DNA from 3 places in the Neotabrizicola sp. VNH66 genome. Region 1 is predicted to be linked to each of the others. Evidence: riboswitches for the same ligand, from Rfam matches in the RefSeq annotation. Region 1 holds a riboswitch; each other region holds the start of a gene.
The links. A riboswitch is a leader RNA that binds a small molecule or an ion and turns the genes downstream of it on or off. The one in region 1 is predicted to bind cobalamin.
Positions count from the first base shown of each region.

Region 1 (3,269 bases):
AAGATCCTGCGTTGCCGCCAGCCAGGCGTGGCTGCAGGCGTTGAACGGGCTGGCCTCATCCGTCACGGCACCGGGCACCCTTCCCCACAGGCACCATGCCCGCTGGATCTTTGCATAGTTCAGCACCCGGCCAAACTCGGCATCCGGCGCAGGAAAGCGGCCTGCCAGCGCGAGGATTGCGCCGGCATGGTCGGCGATCACCGGCATCTGGCCATGGGTGATCTCGGCGATCGGCACGCCCGCAACCGGCCCTTGTCCACGGCCAGAGCCATGGGCAGAGACCAGCCCCGCAAGGCCGAGCCAAAAGGCCAAGGCGGCAAGGATCGTCCCTGCCGCCCGGCACAGCGGATTGTGCCGCATCATCGGCCCGTTTCAGACCGGGGCAAGCCGGGGGGCGGGGCGTCCTCCCTCCAGCAGACGCTCGGCCAGCCAGCCGAAGCCAAGGCCGATGACAAGCCACAAGATCAGGTGGATGCCCATGGTGGCGATGCGGAAATGCCAGATCACCAGCGGGTCAAAGCCTTCGGGCATTTCGTTGACGGTGGGCAGCGCGGTGAAGGCCAGCGCGGTCAGCCCCAGAAACACCGCCCCGCCAAGCGTTCCCGCCGTCCAGCCGCCGCGCTGTGCCCAAAGGCGGCGGGCGGTCAGGACCGACACAGCCATGATCAGGACCGAGAATGCCAGCATGGCGAAGAACAGGACAGTGCGCGCCCCGATGGTTTCATCAAAGCCGACGGCGGGCGGATTGGCGGGGTATTTCAGCTGCGGGACAAGCCCGATGGCGACAAAGGCCGCCAGGGCCAGCAGCCCTGCCGTGGCGCGGGCGCCGAGGGTGCCGATCCGCCCGTAGACCAGGGCGAAGACCAGGGCGAACAGCCCGCCAAGCGCCGCGCCGATGGCCAGAAGCCCGGTCGCAAGGCCGATCCCGGCCTGTGTCGCGCGGGTGACCACGGGCGCTTCGTCCTCTGCGGCCACGGCTGGCGCGGGTTCAGCGGCGGCCATACGCTCTTCAAAGGCGATGGCCAGATCGACCTGCGGCTCCCCGAAGGTGAAGGCGAAGAGAAAGGCGATAAACCCGGCGACAACGCCGGCGATCAGGCCGCGAAGCAAAAGAGATCCGGTCATGTCGGCCCCGTCAGTGGCAGGGGAAGCCGAGGAGGTGACGGGCGTCATGGACGAATTCATGGATCGTCTCACCCTGCACCACCGCCGTCGCGCCCTGTTCGGCGCCGACGAAATAAATGAAGATCGCGAAGATCAGCGTGCCGAAAATCGCCCAGGGCATCACATCGGGCAGGGGAATGGGCTTGACCGCAAACATATGCGTGGTGGCATAGGTCATATCTGTCTCCTTGGGATTGCGCGTCCCGTTCAGGGTTATCCGATGCAGGAAGGTCTGACTCTCGCCCAAGGCGATCACAGCGGCGCGACCGTGCCGGAATCTCACCGGCTTCTTCGTTGCATCTGGTCGTCAAGGCCTAAGACCAGAGCGGGATCAAGTCAATGCAGCTGCGGGAGAAACGGATGACCCTTGTTCTGACGCTGGTCGCGCATGGCCCGACGGCGGCCACCCGGCAGGCGGCCTTTCCCGGGGATGATCCGCTGCTGCCGGGTTCCGGCCCGGGTCCGTTGCCATGGCGCGGGCGCCGGGTGCTGGCCAGCCCGGCCCGGGCCTGTCAGGAGACTGCGGCCGCCCTGTCACTGCTGGCGGAGCGGGATCCGGCGCTGGCCGAGATGGATCATGGCCGCTGGTCCGGCAAACCGCTGGCCGAGGTGGCCGCGGCCGAGCCGGAGGCGCTGGCCCGCTGGATCGCCGATCCGGATTATCAGGGCCATGGCGGCGAAAGCCGGGCGGCGCTGGCGCTTCGGGTGGCGGACTGGCTGGAGCGGATCGCCGCAGGCGGGTCGCATGTGCTGGCCCTGACCCATGCCAGCGTGATCCGGGCGCTGGTCCTGCGGGTGCTGGATGCGCCCGCCGCGGCCTTCTGGGCGCTGGACGTCGGTCCGGCCACGCTGACCGAACTGCGCCATGACGGCCGCCGTTGGGCGCTGCGCGCGCTGGCCTGCCCGTTGCCGGCCCACAGGCGGTGAGGGGCATCCTCAGGACCCGGCCAAGCGACCGGAGGAGGCGAAGGACAGGCCCCGCTGTAAGGTATCGTGGGGCCGCCGGGGGTGATGGCGGGCCGTTCCCCGGCGGGATGGCTCAAGGACCAGTTTGCCGGGAACGGGCAGAGTCATGGACATCCCGGCATTTGCCCGGACTGCCACTGATGACAGCGCCCCCGCCCGGTGAAAGGCGGGTGCGACAGGTTTATTGGGCTGCGGACCAGTGGTCGATCGCGGCCTGCGCCACGGCCTGATCTTGTGCGGGCGTGCCCGAGGAAATGCCGATGCCGCCGACGACCTGTCCCTGCCAGACCACCGGCAGCCCGCCGCCCACCACCATCAGCCGGCCGCCAATGGCCGAGTTGATGCCATAGGCCGGGGCGCCGGGCTGGCTGGCCGTACCATACTCATGCGTGGCCCGCTTCGCCCCGGCGGCGGTGAAGGCCTTGTCCAGCGCGATGGTCGAGGAGGTGACCTTGCCGCCCTCCATCCGTTCGAAGGCGATCAGCTGGGCGCTTTCATCGACGATGGCGATGCACATCGGCACGCCGATGCTTTCGGCATGGGCCGCGGCCCCGGCGATCAGCAGGCGGGCATCGGTCAGGTCAAGACGGGTGACAGTTTTCATCGCAGGTTCCTCAGTTGGACTTGGCCACGCGCCGCCAGGCGTGCAGCAGGGGTTCGGTGTAGCCCGAGGGCTGTGCCGCGCCCTTCAGGATCAGGTCGCGCGCGGCGGTGAAGGCGGGGCCGTCAAAACCGGGTGCCATCGGCAGATAGGCGGCATCGCCCGCGTTCTGCCGGTCCACCGCCGCCGCCATGCGGCGCAGGCTTTCATCCACCTGAGCTTCGGTGATGATGCCATGGATCAGCCAGTTCGCCAGGAACTGTGCGGAAATCCGCAGCGTTGCCCGGTCTTCCATCAGCGCCACATCGTCGATGTCGGGCACCTTGGAGCAGCCGATCCCTTGATCGACCCAGCGCACCACATAGCCCAGGATCGACTGGCAGTTCAGGTCGATCTCGCGCGCGATCTGCTCGGCCGACAGATTGCGGCGGCCCATCAGCGGCGGCGTCATCAGCGCGTCAAGGCTGGCGCGCGGGCGGGACTTCAGACTGTCCTGCAGCGCGGCCACATTCACCTGATGGTAATGCGTGGCATGCAG
Region 1 is NZ_JBMSDW010000010.1:22,298-25,566, reverse strand. It holds gene ACO2Q5_RS14780 (hypothetical protein) at 1-363, opposite strand, end outside; gene ACO2Q5_RS14775 (CbtA family protein) at 373-1,125, opposite strand; gene ACO2Q5_RS14770 (CbtB domain-containing protein) at 1,136-1,342, opposite strand; cobalamin riboswitch at 1,373-1,504, opposite strand; gene ACO2Q5_RS14765 (histidine phosphatase family protein) at 1,525-2,091, shown strand; gene ACO2Q5_RS14760 (GlcG/HbpS family heme-binding protein) at 2,312-2,734, opposite strand; gene ACO2Q5_RS14755 (malate synthase G) at 2,745-3,269, opposite strand, start outside.

Region 2 (3,269 bases), on a different contig from region 1:
TCTCGGGCGGCGCTGGCTGAACCATGCGCTGCTGTTTCCCATGGCGATCCCGGCCTATGTGGGGGCCTATGCTCTGGTCGATGTGCTGGATTATGCCGGGCCGGTGCAGGCCGGGCTGCGGGCGGCCTTTGGCTGGACTTCGGCCCGGGATTACTGGTTCCCGCAGACCCGGTCTTTGTGGATGGCGGTGCTGGTCTTCTCGGCCGCGCTGTATCCTTACGTCTATCTCCTGGCCCGTGCGGCCTTCCGCGAGCAGTCGGGCTGCACGTGGGAGGTGGCGCGCGCCCTTGGCCGCGGGCCGTGGGCCTTGTTCTTCCGGGTGGGCCTGCCCTTGGCGCGGCCCGCGGTGGCGGCGGGTGTCGCGCTGGTGATGATGGAGACTGTGGCCGATTACGGCACGGTCTATCATTTCGGGGTGCAGACGCTGACCACCGGCATTTTCTCCACCTGGCTGAATGGCGGCAATGCCGGGGGCGCGGCGCAGATCGCGGGCGTGGCTTTGTTCCTGATCTTCCTGCTGGTCGCTTTGGAGCGGGTGTCGCGCCGCAATGCGCGGTTTCACCGGATGGGCCGGGCGCAGCGTCCGGTCACGCGGATGCAGCTTGGCGCGGGGCAGGGGGCGGCGGCCTTCCTGCTGTGCCTGATCCCCTTTGCCGCCGGGTTCCTGCTGCCGGTGGGGGTGATGCTGCATCTGGCCGCGCAGGCGCCCGCGCATTGGCTGGCGCCGGGTCTGTTCAGGGCGCTGGCGAATACGCTGATCTCGGGCGGCACGGCGGCGGCGCTGACGGTGGGGATGGCACTGTTTCTGGTCTATGGCCTGCGGCTTTCGGGGCGCGCGGGCGTGCGCGCGGTGCTGCCCCTGACGACTTTGGGCTATGCTACGCCCGGCGCGGTGCTGGCGATCGGGCTTTTGCTGCCCTTGGCCGGGCTGGACCACAAGCTGGCCGATGCGGTGCTGGCGCTGTCCGGGCATGACCCGGGGCTGATGATCACCGGGACGGCAGCGGCGCTGGTGGTGGCCTATGTCGTCCGCTTCTTCGGCGTGGCGCAGGGGGCGGTCGATTCCGCCTTTGACCGGGTGTCGCCCAACCTGCCGATGGCCGCGCGGTCCTTGGGTCGCGGCGCGGGCGGCACGCTGACGGCAGTCTATCTGCCGATGATGCGCGGATCTGTGCTGACGGCGCTGCTGATCGTCTTTGTCGATTGCGTCAAGGAACTTCCCGCGACGCTGCTGCTGCGGCCGTTCAACTACAACACGCTGTCCACCCGGATGTTCGAACTGTCCTCGCTGGAGCGTCTGTCCGAAGCCGCGCCGGCCGCCCTGCTGGTGGCATTGGTCGGGCTGGCGGCGGTCGCCGTGGTGGCCCGCGCCAACCGCGACTGAAGGCGTTTTTCGCAGAAGTCTTTTCCCGTCGTCGTCCTGTCGGAATTGTCGCATTCCGCCGCTGCGGTGCAGCTATCCTGTCAGGGCAAAAGGTGCCGCTGGCGACAGCGGAGAATTGGGAAGCCGGTGCAAGACCGGCGCTGCCCCCGCAACGGTGACGGATGGGGGATGCGGCAAGAGCCACTGGGAGGAGACCTGGGAAGGCGCCGCATCCGGGGGAAACCCGCCCGCCGCGAGCCCGGAAACCAGCCTTTCGCAGGAAAAACCAGCCGCGGGGTGCGGTGGGGCGGCGCGTGGTCTTTTCCGACGCGGCCGTTTCCGGCACCCTGCATGTCAGATCACCCCCGCGCGGGACGGCGCGGGCCCAGGAGGACCCGATGCGTTCGGCCCAGGAAACCCTTGCCCTGATCGGGGGCCGCAAACCCGATTTCGCGCTGGAGCGTGACCTTTACTGCGATCCCGGCGTCTATCAGCAGGATCTGGAGCAGGTCTGGTACAAGGAATGGCTGTTCGCCGTCCCCGCCTGCGAACTGGCCAAGCCGGGCGCCTATGCCACGATGCAGGTGGGCGCCTATCCGGTGGTCATCATCCGCGGCAAGGACAACCGCATCCGTGCCTTCCATAACGTCTGCCGCCACCGTGGCCAGCGGCTCTGCGCCAAGGACAACGGCTCCACCCAGAACCTTGTCTGCCCCTATCACCAATGGACCTATGACCTTGAGGGCAAGCTGATCTATGCCCGCGACATGGGCGAGGATTTCGACGCCTCGAAATACGGGCTGAAGAAGGTGCATTGCGTCGATCTGGGCGGCGTCATCTATGTCTGTCTGGCCGAGGTGCCGCCCCCGATCGCCGATCTGGCCCGCGCTGCCATGCCCTATCTGGCGCCCTCGGGTCTGGCGGATGCCAAGGTGGCCTATTCCTCGACCATCGTGGAAAAGGGCAACTGGAAGCTGGTGATGGAGAACAACCGCGAGTGCTATCATTGCGGCGGCTCTCACCCCTCGCTCTGCCGCACCTATTCCGACAATCCGCGGATGACCGCGATGGACGGCCCCGACAGCGCCAGCCCCGACATTCTGGACCACTGGAAACGGTGCGAGGCCGCGGGCCTGCCGTCGCGCTTTGTGAATGCCGCCGACTTCCAGTGGCGTCTGGCGCGGATTCCGCTGCTGAACAACGCCGAAAGCTATACGATGAGCACGGAACACGCCGTCGAAAAGCGCATGGGGACGATGCCCTTTTACGATGCGGGCAGCCTTCTGATGTATCACTACCCGAACACCTGGAACCACTTTCTGGGCGATCATGCCATCGTCTTCCGGGTGCTGCCGATCAGCCCCACGGAAACGCAGGTCACGACGAACTGGCTGGTCCACAAGGACGCGGTCGAGGGCGTGGATTACCAGCTGCCGAACCTGACCGAGGTCTGGATCAACACCAATGACGAAGACCGTCAGGTGGTCGAGGAAAACCAGAAGGGCATTCTCTCGCCCGCCTATGAGCCCGGCCCCTATTCCCGCATTCAGGAGGAAGGCGTGATCCAGTTCGTCGACTGGTATTGCAACCTCATGACCCGGCGCCTGTCGCCGCGTCCGGCGATGGCGGCGGAATAAATGGCAAAGTCGCGCCTGAACTGGACCAAGGAGCCGTGGTCGGACAGCGAACTGCTGGAATGCGCCATGGTGGTGCCGGAAACCGACGACACCGCCACCTTCACCTTTCGCGCGCCTTCGGGCGCGTGGTTCGACTATCAGCCGGGCCAGTTCGTGACGCTGGACCTTCCCGTGCCGGGCGGCAATGTGCAGCGGACCTATACGATCTCGTCCAGCCCCTCACGCCCCTTGTCGATCAGCGTGACGGTGAAGGCGCAGGCCACCAGCAT
Region 2 is NZ_JBMSDW010000001.1:374,235-377,503, reverse strand. It holds gene ACO2Q5_RS01920 (ABC transporter permease) at 1-1,384, shown strand, start outside; cobalamin riboswitch at 1,458-1,652, shown strand; gene ACO2Q5_RS01915 (aromatic ring-hydroxylating oxygenase subunit alpha) at 1,762-3,000, shown strand; gene ACO2Q5_RS01910 (2Fe-2S iron-sulfur cluster-binding protein) at 3,001-3,269, shown strand, end outside.
Region 2: another riboswitch for cobalamin. It lies ahead of ACO2Q5_RS01915 (aromatic ring-hydroxylating oxygenase subunit alpha); the one in region 1 lies ahead of ACO2Q5_RS14770 (CbtB domain-containing protein).

Region 3 (3,269 bases), on a different contig from region 1:
TGCAAAGGTTGATGGAAACGACACGGGCCGGGGCAGCGGGCAAGGGAACGCCCGCCGCCCCGGACCCGATGGCGCCCTGCCCGGCCGCCCCAGACGGCAGCAGGGCACCAAGGGCCGCCAGCGCGGCACAGACCGCCCCGGCGCACCCTGCAAGGCGCAGATCAGAACGAGGTGCGGACGCCCACATAGACCGACCGGCCGGGCTGGGCATAGTTGCGCACCGTCTCATACGTCTCATCGAACAGGTTCTCGACACGCAGATAGGCCGCGGTCGTGTCGTTGACCTCATAGCTGAGCGAGATATTGGCAACGGTGTAGTCCGGCATCTTGGAGGTCGGCGCGGGCCAGATGCCGTTATCGTAGAAATCGGCCACATGCTGGACGGTGAACAGGCCCGACAGCCGGTCCGTCACCTGCGCCTCGACCCCAAGGGTCAGGTCGTGCCGCGGCACCCGAACCGCCACGCTCTCCACCGCGCCCGAAACCGTATAGGCATCGGTATAGGTATAGTTGCCGAACAGGTTCCAGCCTTCTGCAATCTGCGTCTGGCCCGACAGTTCTACCCCTTTGGTGCGGGTCGTGCCGGGCACCTGATTGTAGCTGCCGCCCGCCCACTGGATCTTGTCGTCGATCTCGGTATCGAACAGCGTCGCCTGCAGCGTGGCGCCGTTGCCGAAGGTATATTCGGCCCCCAGCTCGAAACTGCGGCTGGTTTCGGGCTTCAGCGCAGGATTGCCGTAATAGGTGCTGTAAAGCTCATAAAGCGAGGGTGCGCGGAACCCGGTGGAGGCCACGGCGCGGATGATCAGATCATCCGTCGCATGCCAGGCCAGCGCCAGACGACCGGTGTCATAGCCGCCGAAGGTGCTGTGATCGTCATGGCGCAGGGCCAGCGACAGGTCGATCGTGTCATTCGGGGAATAAAGGAGTTCGGCAAAGACCGATTTCGTGGTGGCCTCTCCCGTGTCGATATCGGTAACAATGCCCGACGTGCTGCTGCCGTCAAAGGTTTCCTTGGTGCGGTCCGCGCCCCAGGTCAGGCTGATCTGGTCGTTGGCGGTCCAGCTGCCGTTATAGGCCAGCTGGTCCCGGCTGCCGTCGAAGGTGGTCGTCGAATACCAGCCCGCCGGATAGGCATAGTCCCGTTCCGTCACGGTGCGCGCGAACGAGAGTGCATGGCGGACCGCCCCGGTGTCGAATTCGGCAAAGACCCGGCCGCCCTTCAGCAGCCCGTCTTCGGTGTTCAGCTGGTCGGCGGTCTGATCATCGAATTCGGTAAAGGACTTGCGCCAGATGCCGTTCGCGCCGATCCGGATGTCATCGGTCAGATCGTAGGCGGCATAGAAGGTGACATTGGTCGAGCGGAAGCCGTCATCCTCGGTCCCGCCGGAATAGGCCGAGAAACCGTCGGTTACCGTGCGGCTCACCGAGAACGAGAGTTCCGCCCGCTCCGTCTTGACGCCGACCGAGGCGGTGCCGCTGTAGGTGCCATGCGATCCGGCCTCCAGCGCGATCTCGCCCGCGGTGCCCTCTTCGGTGGCGCGGAAGCTGGTGATCTCGACCACGCCGCCGATCGCCTCGGAGCCGAACAGCGCCGATTGCGAGCCGCGCAGAACCTCGATCCGGCTGATGCCGCCCATCGTGGTGGAACCGAAGTCATAGGCGCATTGGGTGCCCGAAGGGTCTGCCACATCCAGCCCGTCGATGCGGACACCGATATAGGGGCCGGAGAGCCCGCGCAGCCGCAGCGCGGTGGAGGTGCCAAGCCCGCCGTTGCGCGACATCGACACACCGGGAATGCGGGCAAGCTGGCTGGCCACCGAAAGCTCACCCGATTTCTTCAGATCCTCGGCGGTCACCACGTTCACCGTGGCCCCCGTCTCGCTGAGCGAGACAGGCAGGGTCGAGGCGGAGAGCGTGATCGTGCCCAGAAGAACGCTGTCGTCGTCGGTCTGGGCGGTGGCCATGCCACCATGGGTGGCGGCCAGTGCCGCCAGAAGTGCGATGCGCGAGATGCCCTGCATCTGTGGTGTCTCCGGTTCAGCGGGGGACCCGCCGGAAATGCGATCTGCTCCGGGACCATGGGCCGCCAGAACGGTGATACGTCACCTCTGGCGGAAACCCGCCCTCCTCCGCGCACCCCGCGCGGCGGAAAGGGTGATCACCTCGGCAGGTCTCCTGGCTTGCGGGTCTGGGTTTGGACGGGCCTTCCCGGGGAAATCGGCCCCAGTGGCATGTTCCGTCCGCACTCGCCGCTTACAGTTGCGGGGGCAGCCGCGGAGTTGCACCGCGTTCCCTTTTCATCCGGGCAGGCCCGGAACCGAAGGTGCCCCTTCCTGCGGCGGGATCACGGAACTGTCAAGCGCAGCGCAGGCGCAGTGTCGCTGCGCGGGCCGCAGGCGGCGCAATCAGGCCACGGCAGGCCGCATCCCGGCTGGACCGGCCCGGCGGCTGCGGTCAGCATGTCCCCAACAAACAGGAGAATCGGCGATGATCGGAGATCTTGGCGCAACGGATGCCACCGAGCTGGCGGGGCTGGTGGCCCGCCGCGAGGTCAGCCCGGATGAGCTGCTGGATGCCGCGCTGGCCGCGGTTGAAGCGCGCAATCCCGCCATCAATGCGGTCGTGCTGATGCAGGAACAGGTGGCCCGGCGCTCCATCGCGGCGGGCCTGCCGCAGGGTCCCTTCCGGGGCGTGCCGTTCCTGATCAAGGATCTGGGCTGCGAGGCGGTGGATTTTCCCACCCACAACGGCAGCCGGCTGTTCGCCAACACCCGCCACAAGGGCGACAGCAACATCTTCCGCCGCATCCGCGCCACCGGCGTCGTCACCTTCGGCCGCACCACCAGCCCCGAAGGCGGCGTGGGGGCGGCGACAGAATCGGCGGTCTATGGCGGGCCGACACGGAACCCGTGGAACCTTGACCATACCTCGGGCGGGTCTTCGGGCGGCGCGGGAGCCGCGGTGGCGGCGGGGATCGTGGCCTTTGCCCATGGCTCGGACGGCGGCGGATCGGTGCGCATCCCGGCCTCCAGCTGCGGGCTTTTCGGGTTCAAACCCACCCGTGCGCGCCTGCCCGACGGACCTTTCTCAGGCGAGGGCTGGGCGGGCATGGCCATCGACGGCTTCCTGACCCGATCCGTGCGCGACACGGCCACGATGCTGGACGCCTGCGAAGGCGCGGACCTCGGCGCGCCCTATTGGGCGCCGCCCCTTGCCCGCGGCCATGCGCAGGCGATCAGCCGCCCGCCGCGGCGGCTGCGGGTGGC
Region 3 is NZ_JBMSDW010000008.1:4,828-8,096, forward strand. It holds gene ACO2Q5_RS12740 (ABC transporter substrate-binding protein) at 1-43, opposite strand, end outside; gene ACO2Q5_RS12745 (TonB-dependent receptor plug domain-containing protein) at 162-2,024, opposite strand; cobalamin riboswitch at 2,152-2,340, opposite strand; gene ACO2Q5_RS12750 (amidase) at 2,491-3,269, shown strand, end outside.
Region 3: another riboswitch for cobalamin. It lies ahead of ACO2Q5_RS12745 (TonB-dependent receptor plug domain-containing protein); the one in region 1 lies ahead of ACO2Q5_RS14770 (CbtB domain-containing protein).